DNA from 2 places in the Lactobacillus sp. ESL0684 genome. Region 2 is predicted to be linked to the other one. Evidence: riboswitches for the same ligand, from Rfam matches in the RefSeq annotation. Region 2 holds a riboswitch; the other holds the start of a gene.
The links. Region 2 has a riboswitch for thiamine pyrophosphate ahead of thiW (energy coupling factor transporter S component ThiW). Riboswitches for the same ligand answer to the same signal wherever they lie in the genome.
Positions count from the first base shown of each region.

Region 1: it holds a riboswitch for thiamine pyrophosphate, as region 2 does, so the genes downstream of both, OZX56_RS06900 (ECF transporter S component) here and thiW (energy coupling factor transporter S component ThiW) in region 2, are expected to answer to the same signal.

Region 1 is NZ_CP113941.1:1,416,132-1,424,004, reverse strand. Features, by position in the region: gene OZX56_RS06915 (MupG family TIM beta-alpha barrel fold protein) at 1-387, shown strand, start outside; gene OZX56_RS06910 (hypothetical protein) at 404-700, shown strand; gene OZX56_RS06905 (alpha-L-fucosidase) at 774-2,018, opposite strand; TPP riboswitch at 2,074-2,163, shown strand; gene OZX56_RS06900 (ECF transporter S component) at 2,214-2,792, shown strand; gene udk (uridine kinase) at 2,846-3,481, opposite strand; gene OZX56_RS06890 (GntR family transcriptional regulator) at 3,820-4,497, shown strand; gene OZX56_RS06885 (GntR family transcriptional regulator) at 4,499-5,188, shown strand; gene OZX56_RS06880 (PTS sugar transporter subunit IIB) at 5,204-5,671, shown strand; gene OZX56_RS06875 (PTS sugar transporter subunit IIC) at 5,687-6,526, shown strand; gene OZX56_RS06870 (PTS system mannose/fructose/sorbose family transporter subunit IID) at 6,513-7,331, shown strand; gene OZX56_RS06865 (SIS domain-containing protein) at 7,350-7,873, shown strand, end outside.
Region 2 is NZ_CP113941.1:178,027-185,899, forward strand. Features, by position in the region: gene OZX56_RS00835 (sugar-binding transcriptional regulator) at 1-563, shown strand, start outside; gene OZX56_RS00840 (pyrimidine-nucleoside phosphorylase) at 577-1,875, shown strand; gene OZX56_RS00845 (NAD(P)H-binding protein) at 2,082-3,023, shown strand; gene thiW (energy coupling factor transporter S component ThiW) at 3,100-3,609, opposite strand; TPP riboswitch at 3,662-3,756, opposite strand; gene OZX56_RS00855 (histidine phosphatase family protein) at 3,806-4,450, opposite strand; gene OZX56_RS00860 (matrixin family metalloprotease) at 4,463-5,110, opposite strand; gene helD (RNA polymerase recycling motor HelD) at 5,262-7,556, shown strand; gene OZX56_RS00870 (GNAT family N-acetyltransferase) at 7,566-7,873, shown strand, end outside.

The DNA.
Region 1 (7,873 bases), 650 kb from region 2:
GAATTGCGCAGTCTTAGTGAATTAGATAGATATAAATTAACTCTTGACGTAGAAATGGTTAAGGATATTAGTGAAGTAGAACAAAAAATTTTATTAACTGAGAATCATTTTCGTCGCGGCGATAGTAATTCCTTAGTTGCACGTTCAACTCAACCACGAGTTAAATATCATGATGATAATCCAGCTCATGATAATGATAGTGAATTTGAAGTAGGGGACATTCTAATTTGTAATGATGATTTTGGTGTCTATAAGAATGAACTACAAGTAGTTTTACAACCACATAGTGATAAAAGAAAGAATAAGGTTGGGGCGATTAAGGCTGATGAATTATCACTACTAAAATATTTACGTCCTTGGACAAAATTTAATTTTGAGTCTAAGTAACCAAAGGAAAAATTAAATGTGGCAAACATTTTTATTAATTATTGGCTTGTTAATTATCTTTTTGCTTGCGAATAAAGTGGTTAGCCAAGTTTATCTTGCTGGACATAAAATTTATAGTGTTCTAGTAGGATTACTTAGCATTTTGTTATTAGCATTTGGAATCATTTATTGTAAGAATTCTATTGGTTTAACTTTGATAGGGGCAGTGTTTGTTTTTGGATGTATTGTTTTTTTAAACTCATTTGATCGCAATATTAAAACCTTTATGCACCGCAAGGATAAACAAGGTACCACTAAGGAAGATAAAGTATAATTTAATATAAAAGAGCTCGCTAAATTTCTTTTTGAAATATTTAGCGAGCTTTTTAGTTGGTAAAGTTGAAGTATTATTTAAAGGTAACTTTTGCGATGCGAACACACCAATCGCTACCATAGACATAACCAGAAGCATTAATAGTTAATGTACCGTTTTTTGGTTCTTGCATAAATGATAGCTTTTCTCCGTTGTCTAACCAGCTGATAGCTTTTATTTCTTTGAAGAAACCTTCAAAAGACCGCAAAGTATTTCCTTCTCCGCCCAGTACCACGTTGTCGTTACCGACGATTTCTAAGTCATGAATAAACAGATACTTATTTTTGTCATTGCCAAGTACCAAATCTTTTTGATTACCATTTGCTTGGACCCCGGCCTCAGGTCGGGTTTTATAGATAGCTTCACTGGCCATCTCTGTCCAATTACCTATTTGCTGCATGATAGCATGATTTATTTCAGGAATTTTGCCGCTACCAGTAAGTCCAATGTTGAGCAAAATATTGGCACCAATGCCGCGACAATGCACAATGTTTTCTATTAATTCTTTACCGGACTTAAAATCTAAATCATTTTTGGCAAATCCCCAGTGTTTGTTCATAGTAATTGAAGCTTCACCGGCTACATACTTATCATCAAAGCCGTGATTGACTTGGCTAGGTGTTTCTCGTTCGTAAGTTACAACGTCAATCTCTGAATTACTAATTTGGCCACGTTCTTTAAGACCGGTATTATTGATAATGATAGCTTCAGGTTGGTATTTGCGAATCATACCGTAAAGTCGTGAATGTTTCCAATTTGCGTCTTTTTTATCCCAATCACCATCAAACCAAAATCCGCCAATTGGTCCATAATTTTGACATAATATTTTGACTGAATTCAATAAGTAATCAAGGTAATCATTAAAGTTATTCTGATAAAGAGGCGAGTGCCAATCATAAGTTGCCATATAGAAAAATGGTTTAATATCATATTTATTACAGGCATTTACAAATTCTTTAATCAAATCACGGTGAGCTAAACTATGTATTGCGTCAAATGTTGATAAGCATTTAGTGTCGTATAAGAAGAAGCCTTCGTGATGCTTAGTAGTTAGGACGATATATTTGGCGCCCATCTGTTTAGCAGCAAGGACAATTTTATCAGCATCGAAATTGTCTGCCGCAAAGGAATTGATTAGTTTTTCGTATTCAACTTGATCATGTTGATGAATATATTCAGTCCATTCACCTTTAGCAAGCTGTGAATATAGCCCCCAATGAATAAACAAACCAATGCCCATGTTTTCGTAATTTTTAATTCTTGTTGGAATTTCAGTCATTTTTCCTTCTCCTTATCGTAATGAACTCACCTGTGGTATACTGTACGAAAAGATAGTATGTCACTAGGGGTGCTTAATAGCTGAGAAAAACCCTTGGAACCTGAACAGGATAATACCTGCGTTAGGGAAGTGTTTAATAATTAAGCATTATTGTACTCCTAGTTGACTTTTTTAAGAAGGGCTAGGAGTATTTTTATGTTTACCAGATCATCAAAATGGAATGTTAAATCAATAATTTTGATTGCCTTAATTGGTATTATTATGGGGGTAGTTTATACTTATGGCTTTAATTGGGCGTATAACCTGGTTAAAATGGCTTTACTGCCAACAGGTTTTGCCCCAGTGACAGATACAGTATTTGCTGGCCTATGGCTCATGGCGGCACCATTAGCAATGTATTTTGTCCCTACAAGTGGTTCCGGAACAATTGGTGAAACATTAGCTGCAGTTGTTGAAATGGCAATTGGGGGCCAGTGGGGACCCATTACAGTTATTTCTGGAATAGTTCAAGGAGCAACTAATGAGATTGGTTTTTTTCCTAAAAAAGAACGTTATCAAAAATTTTCTTGGACTAGTGTCTTGATTGGCGCTTTTTTTGCCGGACTGGGGTCATTTGTCCCAACTTACTTTTTATATGGTTGGAACAAATACAGTATGACTTTACAAATTACAATGTTCATTACTAACATGATTTCGGCTTTGGTATTTGATGGCGTTCTAGTTAAATTAATTACCAATCTTTTCGATAAGGCGTTAAAGCCAAAGATAATTTAAATATTATGCAAAAATTCGTTAATAAAAAAGTTGAGCGTAAAAACTCAACTTTTTTATTTTCGATTTAAGACAGCGTGTACTTTGGTTGTCAGCATGTCGATGGCGACATCATTTTCCCCACCTTCAGGAATAATGATATTGGCATAGCGTTTAGTTGGTTCAATAAACTGATGATACATCGGCTTAACGGTCTGCAAATATTGTTCAATTACTGAGTCGATTGAGCGTCCACGTTCTTTAATATCGCGTTCTAATCGGCGAATAAAGCGAATATCATCGTCTGTATCGACATAAACCTTAATATCCATCAGATCGCGAATATCTGCGCTAGCTAAAACTAAAATTCCTTCAAGAATAATGATATCTGCAGGTTCAATGTGAATGGTTTCTTTGCTTCTAGTATGATCTTTAAAGTTGTAGATTGGCATTTCGATTGCCTGATAGTTAAGCAAATCGTTGATCTGCTTTTTTAGTAGTGGGATATCGAAGGCATCAGGATGATCGTAGTTAATTTTCATGCGTTCAGCCATTGAAATATTAGCATTATCCTTGTAATACGAATCTTGAGTCATAATCAAGACGTGCTCATTTTCAGCCATTTGTTCAACTATTTTATGGGCAATAGTAGTTTTACCACTACCAGATCCACCAGTTATGCCAATCACGACAGGTTTTTCAATTTTAGACATCTAAGACGCTCCTTCTTTATCAATAATATTCTACTTTAGTTTGTATGATAGTTAAAGTAAAAATGTGCTGAAACCAAGATTAATCGGTAATTTAATTTATCAAAAATAGACTTTTTTATAAAAAAGCGTTGACATATTTTTTGAAAGCGATTACTATTATATCTGGTATTAAAAAAACAAAACTTATCTTTTAAATTTTATTTACATAGCTATTAAACTGTATAAATTTTTGAATATTCAATATTTTAAATATAAGTTTTATGAAAATAAGACCAAAGGAGTGAGGGAATATAACAGAATTTAGAGAGATATCTCCTAGTATACAAGTAGAAGAATATTTGCAGCATCTGGTTAGTTCCATTGATAAGCAAGAAGATTTACCAAGTCAAAGAGAAATTGCTGATAAGCTTGGAATTAGCAGAAGTGCTGTTCAACATGCTTTGCGTCACCTTCAAGACGAAGGTGTAGTGTCTGTTAAACAACGCTCAGGAATTGAAGTAAATAAAAAGATCGATATTAATATGCTGGGGATGCAGTCAATGACTGCCGAGTTAGGAAATCAAAATGTTAAGATAAAGCATTTGTCGACAAGCAGTGTTCAGGTCACCAAACAATTGCAAAACTTTTTTGGGTCAAAGACAAGTCAATTATTAAAGATAGAAAGAATTCACTGCAACAGGGATAAGCCTCTAAGTTATGAAATTACATACTTTAATAAAGCGGAATTTCCAGCTTTGGAAAAGGTGGATTTTACTAACTTATCACTTTATCAGATTTTATGTGATGAATATAATGCTGTACCAACATATGGTAAAGAGGATATCACGTGTATTTTAGCAGATGATAGGTTGGCTAAGGCGTTGCAAGTTAAAGACGGTGAGCCTCTTTATCAAATTGAAAGTTTTAATTATCAAGCTGATGATCGTCCACTTGAATGTACCAGGCAATATTTAATTGGTAAACAGTTTAAATACTATTTCACTGCTAATAATATTTTTGATTATCAGGAGGATTAAGATGCTATTTAAAAATGTTTATTTTGATCTTAATCACAAAATTGCCAATGGTTTTTATTCTCCAGGAAATAGTTTACCTAATGAAAATGAACTACAACAAATTTATGGTGTAAGTCGCACAACTATTCGTAAAGCAATTGATCAGTTAGTAAGTGAACAAAAGGTAGTTCGTAAAAAAGGAAGTGGTTTATTTGTAAGGCCTACTATTTCAAAGCAAAATATTCTGAATATGACGGGTATCATCAGACCAACTTATCTTGAATCATCAGATAAAGTTAAATTTAAGGATACTTATTTACGGTTAGTTGGCCCTTATTATGCAGATATATTAGGAATCTCAGCTAATGAATTACTGTATTACGTATCATTTAAAACATTATCAAGCCATGGAAAATCCTTTGAAAAATTATTATTGCCATTGGATAATTTCCCAGGTTTTGATCCAGCTTGTCTGAAGGTGACGCCCATCATTGAGGTCGTAAATTCAGGTAAATTTAATCTTGAAAATGTATATCAAGATTTTCAGTTGGTTGAGGCATCAGCTGAAAGTAGTAAGCAGTTGAACTTAAAAATTGGATCACCAATTTTTAAGATAACTAATCTTTTTTCAACAGCTGATAAGAAAAATGTTGCTATTGAATATCGAATGCAAGATGCATTAAATACTGAATATTCAATTGATTTTAATTAATGGAGGAAATATAACATGATTAAACTTGTAAGAGTGGACCACCGTTTAGTTCATGGCCAAGTTGCAGTTTCTTGGTTTTATAGTTTGGATGCCGATACCATCTTTGTTGTTAACGATAGTGTCGCCAAAGATGATTTTCGCAAATCAGCTATCCGTTTAGCTAAACCTGACAATGCCAAACTAGTAATGAAGAGTGTTGCCGAAAGTATTGAAGCAATTAACTCAGGAATTACTGATAAATATAAAATGTTGATTGTAGTTGAATCAGTAGCTGATGCAGCAAAGTTAATAAAAGGTACTCAGGGGAAAATCAAAGGTCTTAATTTAGGGGGTACCAAACCTCGTGAAGGAACCAAAAATTATTCTAAAACTATCAACTTGACTGATACTGAGGCTGAACAATTAGTCAATCTGCAAAACGATGGCGTTGATGTCTGGATTCAACAAGTTCCTAGCGAAGAAAAGCGAGAATTTCATAAATAAATTGAGAGGTAAATTATGAATAAATATTTAATCGCCTTGATCTTAGCCTTGATTGCAATGCTAGGAAATGGAGAATACTTTTTAGGTTCATCAATGTTATCAAGGCCACTTGTTACGTGTACATTAACAGGTTTAGTTTTGGGTAATTTGCACCAAGGAATCATCATGGGAGCAACTTTAGAATTAGCATTTGTTGGTTCATTTTCAATTGGTGCTTCAATTCCGCCGGAGATTATCTCGGGTAGTGTCTTAGGTACGGCTTTTGCGTTAAATGCAGGAAAAAGTACTGCTGTGGCTTTAACCTTGGGAATTCCAATCGCTTCTTTGGTTTTAGTAATTAAAAACCTTTGTTTTATCTTTATTTTGCCATTCTTTGTGCATAAGGCAGATAAATATGGAGATGAAGCAAATGGAAAAGGTATTGGCCGAATGAGTAATTGGGGTGGCTTTTTCTCAATTAACCTACCAATTGGTTTAGTTGTGGGAATTTCTTATTTGCTTGGTAGTCCAGTAATTAAGCAGGTTTTAGCTGTTATCCCTAAGTTTGTAATTGATGGTCTAGGAATCGCAACAGGTTTATTACCAGCTTATGGTTTTGCATTGTTATTGAAGATGATGGTCAATAAGAATAATGTTACTTTCTTTATCCTTGGCTTTGCACTGGCTGTTTATCTAAAAGTTCCAGTTACAGGAGTGGCAATTTTTGGTGCTTGTCTAGCATTAGTATTGACAGGCTATTCAGCATTTAAGGGTAAAGCACTTGTTAACACAGATCAAAGTGCCACGGCTGTAGCAGGTACAAATACAGAAGATTCAGATAATGGAGGTATCAATTATGAAGATGAAGAGTTCTAAAATTCTAACTAAAAAGGATTTGATGAAAACTTTTTGGCGTTCATTTACTGTGGAATGGTCCTGGAACTATGAACGGCAAATGAATATGGGTTATACCTATGCCATGGTACCGGCTCTAGAAAAAATTTATAAAAATAGCAAAGATAAGCTGAGTAGTGCGTATAAGCGTCATTTGGAATTTTTTAACGTTACACCGTGGTTGAGCACATTTCCATTAGGTATTTCGATTGCAATGGAAGAACAGAATGCAACTGATCCTGACTTTGATGAAAGTTCGATTAATAATATCAAAGTAGCCTTAATGGGACCGCTAAGTGGGATTGGAGATTCTTTCTTCTGGGGAACTCTGAGAGTTATTGCGACTGGTATTGGTACTTCTTTAGCTATGCAGGGTAACATACTTGGACCGATTTTATTTTTATTGATTTTCAATATTCCGGCAATCATTGCTAGATATTATGGTCTATTCATTGGCTATAATATTGGCTCATCTTTTATTGATAAGGTTCAAAAAACTGGGTTAATGGATAAGCTAACTTATGGTGCTTCTGTATTGGGACTTGGTGTTGTCGGAGCTATGGTTGCCACGATGGTAACAGTTAACATGCCAATGAAAATTGGAACTGGTGCTGATGCAACGACTGTACAAAAGATTTTTGATGGAATTGTTCCTGGAATTATTCCATTACTGTTTACTGGTTTTATTTATTGGCTTGATAAAAAAGGCTGGAAGTCGCAGTATATTTTGCTTTTGATTGCTGCTATTGGCATTTTTGGTGCGTGGACAGGATTACTAGGACAGTAATTTTTAGGAGTGTTGTAAGTGAAAAGTATAGAAGATTATGTTCAATTAGAACCGCAGTATTATCAAAGCGTTTTGGATAATTATCAAGCTTTATTTGTAAAAAAATTTGCCAATGTTGATACTGAAAAGATTGATAATGTAGTTATATATGCAACCGGATCAAGTTCTAACGCTGCTTATGGTGCTTTGCCATTTATGAGTAAGGTTTTGGCAATGCCAATTCAAATTGAAGAACCATCAATTTCAGAAAATTATTTATTACATGTAAATGACAATACTTTATGTATAGCAATTTCACAAGGTGGGCACAGTTATTCAGTTGTCAAGTTAATTGAGGGACTGCAACAAGCAGACCATACAGTTTTTGCGTTAACTAGCGAGGAGGATAGTCCTGTTGCTAAAGTAGCTAAGAACGTTTTAGATATGGGTATGCCAATAGAGGAAATGCCATATGTTAGTGCAGGCTATAGTATAGAAATTTTAGATTTAATTTTAATAGCATTAATAATAGCTAAACAAAACCATAAAATTTCGACAAATGA
Region 2 (7,873 bases):
TAGAAAAGCATTCTGTTCCTGATGTGTCTGTTGTCCAGCTTAAGGGTGGAGTAAATATCAATAATGAAGAAACTTATGCTGACGAGAGTGTGACAGAGCTGGCTAATGCTCTAGATGCGTCGGCTCATTTCTTACCATTACCGCCATTTTTTGACAATAAGTTAACTAAGGAAATTGTCGAACAAGACCAGTTTATTGAGAATACCTTGAAGCTTGGTCGCAAGGCTAATATTGCTATTTTTAGTGTAGGAACTGTTCGTAAAGACGCGTTGCTCTTTCAACTGGGATATTTCAACAATGCACAAAAGCAGGCCCTGCAACAAGATGCAGTTGGTGACATTGTTTCTCGCTTTATTGATAGTAATGGTGAGATTGTTAGTCGTGAATTGAATGATCGTACAGTTGGGATTGAGTTAGCCGATCTTAAGACTAAAGCCCATTCTGTTTTGATTGCCAGCGGCATCTTAAAGGCACCGACAGTCTATGCGGTCATTAAAGCAGGCTACGCTAACGAGTTTATTTTGGATCAAGCAATTGCACAGGAATTACTCACCTATCAATAATGAGGTGAATACTATGCGAATGGTAGACATAATTGACAAAAAAAGAAACGGTCATGAACTAACAGATGAAGAAATTCAGTTTTTTGTAGATGGTGTTGTTAATGGCACAATCCCTGATTATCAGACTAGTGCGTTGCTAATGACCATTTACTTTAATAATATGACTGATCATGAACGAGCAACTTTGACTCTAGATATGATGAATTCTGGAGATCACTTGGATTTGTCTGAAATTCCTGGAATTAAGGTTGATAAGCACTCAACAGGTGGCGTTGGTGATAAAGTCAGCTTGCCGTTAGCTGCTATGGTAGCTGCCGTGGGCATTCCTGTACCCATGATTTCTGGGCGCGGATTAGGCCATACAGGTGGTACGCTTGATAAGCTAGAAGCAATTCCGGGTTATCAAGTTGAAATTAGTGAGCAAGCGTTTATTGATCAAGTTAAACAAGAAAAGTTGGCAATTATTGGTGCAACTGGGAATATTGCGCCCGCTGATAAAAAGATTTATGCGCTCCGGGATGTAACCGACACAGTTGATTCAATTCCCTTGATTGCTAGCTCAATCATGAGTAAGAAAATTGCCTCTGGAACAGATGCTTTGGTTATCGACGTTAAGACTGGTTCTGGTGCCTTTATGAAGACTTTGCCAGAGGCTGAGGAATTGGCGCACGCATTGGTAGAAATCGGTAAGGGTGTTGGTATGAAGTGCATGGCACTAATTTCTGACATGAACCAACCACTAGGTAACAAGGTGGGCAATACCTTAGAAATTGAAGAAACACTTGACGTTCTTAAAGGTAATGGACCGCAGGACTTACTCGAATTGGTTTTAACTCTTGGTAGTCATATGGTTGTTTTAGGTGGTAAAGCTAAGACAACTGATAAGGCAAGAAAGTTGCTTGAACAGACAATTGCTGATGGTTCGGCTCTAGATCGCTTTAAAGCCATGGTAGTTGCTCAAGGCGGAGATGGGTCAGTAATTGATGATTATAGTGTAATGCCACATGCTAAATATCAAATTGCTCTACCTGCTAAAACTAGTGGTTATGTAGCACAATTAACGGCTGATGAAGTTGGAATTGCCAGCATGAAACTTGGTGGTGGTCGTCAAAAGGCCGATGATGCACTTGACTATGGTGTCGGTATTGAACTTAATAAAAAAGTCGGCGATCGCGTTGAAGCCGGCGAATCCTTGTTAACTATTCATGCTAATCGTGAAGATGTTACTGACATTAAAGAAATGCTTTATGACTGCATTGAGATTGCGGATGAAGCTAAACCTTATCCAATGATTTATAAAATAATTGAATAATTTAAAAAAGTAGTTAGACGACTATGTTAGTTCTAACTACTTTTTTTGTCTGAAAATTAACCTTGGTATTTTTGTAATAGTTAAGCTACTTAGCAACTTTACAATACAGCTTTCATAAGAAAAAGTGTTACTGTATTAAATATTCATATTAGACTTTGCTCTTAAAATCACATAAACTGTAAGCGATTGCTAAATAGGAGGAAAACATGAACAAAATAATTTTAACAGGTGTTGATGGTAATTTAGGTGGTCAAGCTGCTAAGAATTTATTGAAACTTAGTGACAAAGAGAACTTGATCTTTTGTGGCTATAATGAACAAGTATTGCAAAACTTTGCTGATCAAGGAATTGAAACTCGTCAAGCAGATTTTAATTCTAGTGATGGTTTAGCCGAAAAATTTGCTGGCGGAGATGTCTTGGCACTAATTTCGATGCCTTTTGTAGGGGAAAAAAGACAACGGGCACACAAAAATGTAATCGATGCTGCTAAAGAAGCTGGTGTTTCCAAGATTGTTTATACTTCATTAGTTAACGCTGGCGATCCAACCAATCCAAGTATTGAAAAGATTGATCATGCTTATACTGAAGACTATATTCAAAAGAGTGGGTTAGACTATATTATCTTACGTAATTCGCAATATGCAGAAGCGATGGTTACCAATTACTTTACTTTTGTAAAACAAGGTAAGGATTTAGCTAATAGTCAAGGTGACGGTAAGATGGCGTATATTTCACGTAAAGATTGTGCCAAAGCGGTTGCTTATGCTACATTAGCTGACGATTTGCATCATAAAATTTTGAATATTAATGGTAAGGATCTGATGACTATCAGTGATTTTGTTGCGATTGCTAATAAGGTCACCGGTAATAATATTAAGTATCAAGAAATTACTGATGAAGAAAATTATCAACTTTTTGATGCAATGGGAGTTCCAAGAAATACTTCTGGTAAATTTAAAAAAGATTCTGAAGCACCGTTTTCATCAGATGGAATGGTTTCATTTTCTAAAGCTGTGCGAATGGGTAAAATGAGTTCTTATACAGATGACTTTAAAAAATTGACTGGAGACGAACCAATGTCAGTTGAGTATATGTTTGAACATCAAGCAGAATTTCAAATTGGTGAAAGACACTCAAAAGATGATTAATTAAAAAAGTAGTAAAAAATAGCATTCCTGGCAAATCAAGAAAGATTGAGCGGGAATGCTATTTTTGGTTATTTATCTAAAAAAATAATTTTTGTACCTTTTGAAATTGCTTGATTTTACCAAGCTTTAGCATGATGATGGCAGCAACCGTTGAACCGATTAGGGCTGCACCAATAAATCTAGGCGTGTAAACGAACCAGTACAGATTATTGGCACTACCCGTGAACCAAACCATTACTGGAAAAGATAGTAGAGAACCAATAATGCCAGTACCAAAGATTTCGCCTAGACAGGCGGCCCAAAGTTTGCCAGTTATTTTATAGCAAATACCAGCAAGGAGTGCGCCAAAAATTGCTCCAGTCAGAGCTAGCGGTGGAATACCTAAAATTAGCATGCGGATAATGCCACACATGGTTGCCATAATGGTGACATAAACTGGGCCTAACATAGTTGCGCCAATTACGTTGATGACACTTGACATAGGAGCCATCCCTTCGACTCGAAAAAGTGGTGATAAAGCTACGTCTAGCGCAATCATAATTGCTAGAATTGTTAATTTTTCAGTTTGTTTTCCTTGGTTAGTCATCGTTTACTCCTTGGTAGTATAAAAAAGTCCTCTGCGCAGATTGTGCAAAGGACTTTTCAAGTTAGTCTATCCCTTGCGCTAGTATTATCTAGATCAGGTTTATGAGTATCATCTCAGCCAATATAACGGGCACCCCATAGACTTTTTTGTTTTATTTTAACTTTATTGTACTCTATAAAAAATAAAATGTTAATGGTTATAGTTCCATTTTATTGTAAGAAGTAACTTCCATTTTTTGGTTAGTCATTGTCATCATGGTAATCGAGGCATTGCGTGGGCTGACACTAATATCGAAATTACTGTAACGTGCTGCAATGCTACGAATAGTAAATCCATGAGTTACCAATAGAATATTTTCAGCACCATCCAGCTCACTAATTAATTTAAATCCCTTATCAAGTCGTGCCCAATATTCTGCAGCATTTTCGGCATCATGAAACGGATCGGCTTCTTTAAGCCAATCTTTGGCAGTGTCGATTGATTCGTTTTTTAACAAGTCATAATGATTCTGGTAACCATGAGGCCCACCAATCATTTGCCAAGCCATGTCACTATCCATTCCTTCAAAGTATCCATAAAATTGCTCACGAAAATATGGACTAGCTATATGCTGCAATTCATCATGATTTTGATTATGTTCAATAATAATGTCACAAGTGTCACTAGCCCGTTTTAAATCACTTGATAAAGCAATATCAAAAGGGACATCCCGTAGTGTTTCACCAGCTTGCTCAGCGCCAGTAATACCTTTTTGGGTTAACGGAGTATCGCACCAACCTTGCATTTTGTTGTAGCGATTAATATAAGTTTGTCCATGGCGTACGATATAGATTCTTTTCATGATTTGCTCCAATTATTTTTTCTGATAGATTTTGTTAACGTTTTTGACATCAATTGGCTGAATATCATATAGCGAACCTGATGGATACATGACAGATTTGCCTTGGTTGTGATCAAGCCCGATCGCGTGGCCCAACTCGTGTTCAACTGTGTTGACAATTCTTTGGTGAGTATAGCCGTATATCAAATTATACAGGTAGAAAGTATTTAACTGAATTTTGGCTTTAGCAATGAGCTTGTTTTTGGGATTATAGGTAACTTGGGTTTGTCCTGCCGCGTCTGTTTCAGAATCAAACATTGGTTCAATCGTAATTTGAGACTTTTTTTGCTTGCTCTTTTTAAAAGTAAAAGCATTGGTATCATTCCATGCTTTAATTGCCTCATTGCTAGCATCAACTAATTCGGGGTCATCATTTAGGTCAAGATAAACTGTTGCAGTTGGCTTTTTCCAGTGACAATTTTTACTTTTATTTTTAGTAGTTTTGGTTTTGCTCTTTTTCTTGACCTTTTTAGACTTCTTAGCTTTTTTAGCTGCAACGATTTCATCTGGGAAACTTGACTGTGAATTATCAGGCTCAAGAGCAGTTGCGGTACTAGTAAAGGTTAAGGCAGCGATTATGGCATATATGAATTTACGCCAAAATTTTAGCGGTTTTTTCATTGATTAGTTATCCTCCAACACTTGTTATTATAGAAGAAAAAATTAACTTTTTCATGAATTATTATTAAACTTTATAAATCAGCTCGAGATATTATATATAACTGCAAATTCATGTTAAAATGGAATGCAAGTTTTGAAAATAGGTGACTTTATGACAAAAGCGACAGATGATAAACAGTTTGAGCAGCAACATCTTGACTATCTGTTAAAGATGATTAAACAAAAGAAGTTAGAATTAACTTCGGCAATTAAGTCTGCTGAAGGTGAGGCAAGGAATCTTAATTCACATTTTTTTGACGATGTTAAATTAGATTACGATGGCTATTCGACTTCGATGGAAACGGCATTGTCTATTCATCAGCAACAGCAATTACTAGATGAACGGGAAAATGCTTGGCAGCAATCTGCTAAACAATTAGGTACAGTTAATCGCCTCGAGCAAAAGCCATTTTTTGCGCGAGTTGACTTTAAAGAAGGCAGTGAAAAACCTGAGACGATTTATATTGGTCTAGGGTCTTTTGCCGATCCTGATAATCATTTTTTAATTTATGATTGGCGGGCACCGATTTCTTCAATTTATTATGACGGTAAGCTTGGTCAAGTTTCTTATCAATCGCCTGAAGGCGAAGTTACTGTTGATATGACTAAGAAGCGCCAGTTCATGATTGAAAATGGTAAAATTGTCAACATGTTTGATACCAATGAATCAATTGGTGACCAGATGCTCTTAGAAGTTTTGGGTGAAAAGTCAAGCACGCAGATGAAGTCAATCGTAACTACGATTCAGCAAGAGCAGAATAAGATTATTAGAAACACTAGTGCAGATTTGTTATTTGTGCAAGGTGCTGCTGGATCTGGGAAAACGTCGGCTATTTTACAACGGATCGCTTATCTGCTTTATCGGTATCGTGGTAATTTAACCAGTAGTGACGTAATCATGTTTAGCCCCAATCAGTTGTTTAATGATTATATCAAAAATGTTTTGCCAGAAATGGGCGAACAAAATATGGTACAAATGACCTATTGGCAGTTTGTTGCTCGTCGTTTACCAAAGATGGAAGTTGAAAACCTCTTTGATCAGTTTGAAGATCAAGCTGCCAGTTCTGCAATTGGCCGTTTTAAAGATTCGACGCAATTCTTTAAGCTATTAACGCACTACGCCAAGCATCTAAATAAGCGAGGATTGATTTTTAAGAATATCTATTTTCGTGATACTAAGCATCCTTATTTTACTAAAGAAAAGATCAATGAGATCTATTACTCGTACAATGAAAACTATAATTTAACTAACCGAATTGATGCAACTCGCGAGGAATTGATCAAGTCACTTAATCGCAAGATTAATTCGGAAACTAAAAAGCCGTGGGTTAGTGATGCAATTCAGAGTTTAAGTAAAGAGCAACTTAATGCTTTGTATGATAAACCTGATCAGGAATTTGAATCTGAAGAAAAAGAAGAGAAGTTTCTAGGTCGTAAGATTGTGATGAAAGAACTTGATAAGGTCTATCAACAAATTCAGCATAATAGTTATCTTAATATGCCGGCACAATATTTGAGCTTTTTGCGAGCTGTTCCCAAGATGATTGATTTAACCAAATGGCAAATTAGTGCGGCTGACTGGTCTGAGCATATTACACAGGTTAAGCAGGGCTTAAAAAAACACCAATTGCACATGAACGATGTATCAGCTTATTTGTATCTGTATGACTTAATAACTGGTCGGCAAGTCAATTATGAAATGCGGTATGCCTTTATTGATGAGATTCAGGATTATACGCCGTTTCAGTTGAGTTATCTTAAATTTAACTTCCCACGAGCAAAATTCACGATGTTAGGGGACTTAAACCAGGCAATCTTTACTAAAGATGATAGCCGCGACCTTTTGAAGCAGATTAGTAGTCTATTTGATCCAGAAAAAACGGATGTGGTGCAATTAACTAAGTCGTATCGGTCAACTAGGCAGTTAACTGATTTTACTAAGCAAGTGTTGCGTCAAGGTGAAAAGATTGAATCGTTTAATCGACAAGGGCCCAAGCCAGCATTCTGGAAACGCGATAATAGCGACGAGGCAATTGCTGCATTGGTTCAAATTTTAAAGGATAATACTGAAGTTAACTTAACAACAGCTATTATTACTAAGGATTTAGCTAGTGCTAAGGATGTTAGTAAGCGACTAAAACAAACAGGAAGTAAGGCAACGTTAATTGCGACAGCTAATCAACGTTTGGTTGATGGTACACTAGTTTTGCCGTCATACTTAGCCAAGGGCTTGGAATTCGATGCGGTTGTGATGTGGGATGCTTCTGATCAATGTTATCATGAAGCTGATGAAACACAACTGGTCTATACGATTGCTTCGCGAGCAATGTATCAGCTTGATTTGATTTATGTAGGTCAAAAGAGCCGGCTGCTTACAGTAGACCCTGCTACATATGTAGAAAAGTAGGTAAGAAAAATGACAGGTAAAGAGCAATTTAAGTTTAAACGGATAGCTGAAATGACCGGACGGGAAATGTTCTGTGTTGCTAAATTACGGATTGATACATTTGTGACAGAACAAAAAATTACGGATCCTGAGCTTGACGATGATGACTTAATAGCGATTCAAGTTTATTTGTTAAATGATGATGATAGTGCTGCCCAAGCAGTATGTCGCTTGTTTAAAGAAGATGGCAAGTGGATGTTAGGACGGGTTGCTGTTGCTCAAAAAGCACGCGGACAACATTTGGGAACCAAGATGTTAAGCCAAGTTCATGAATACCT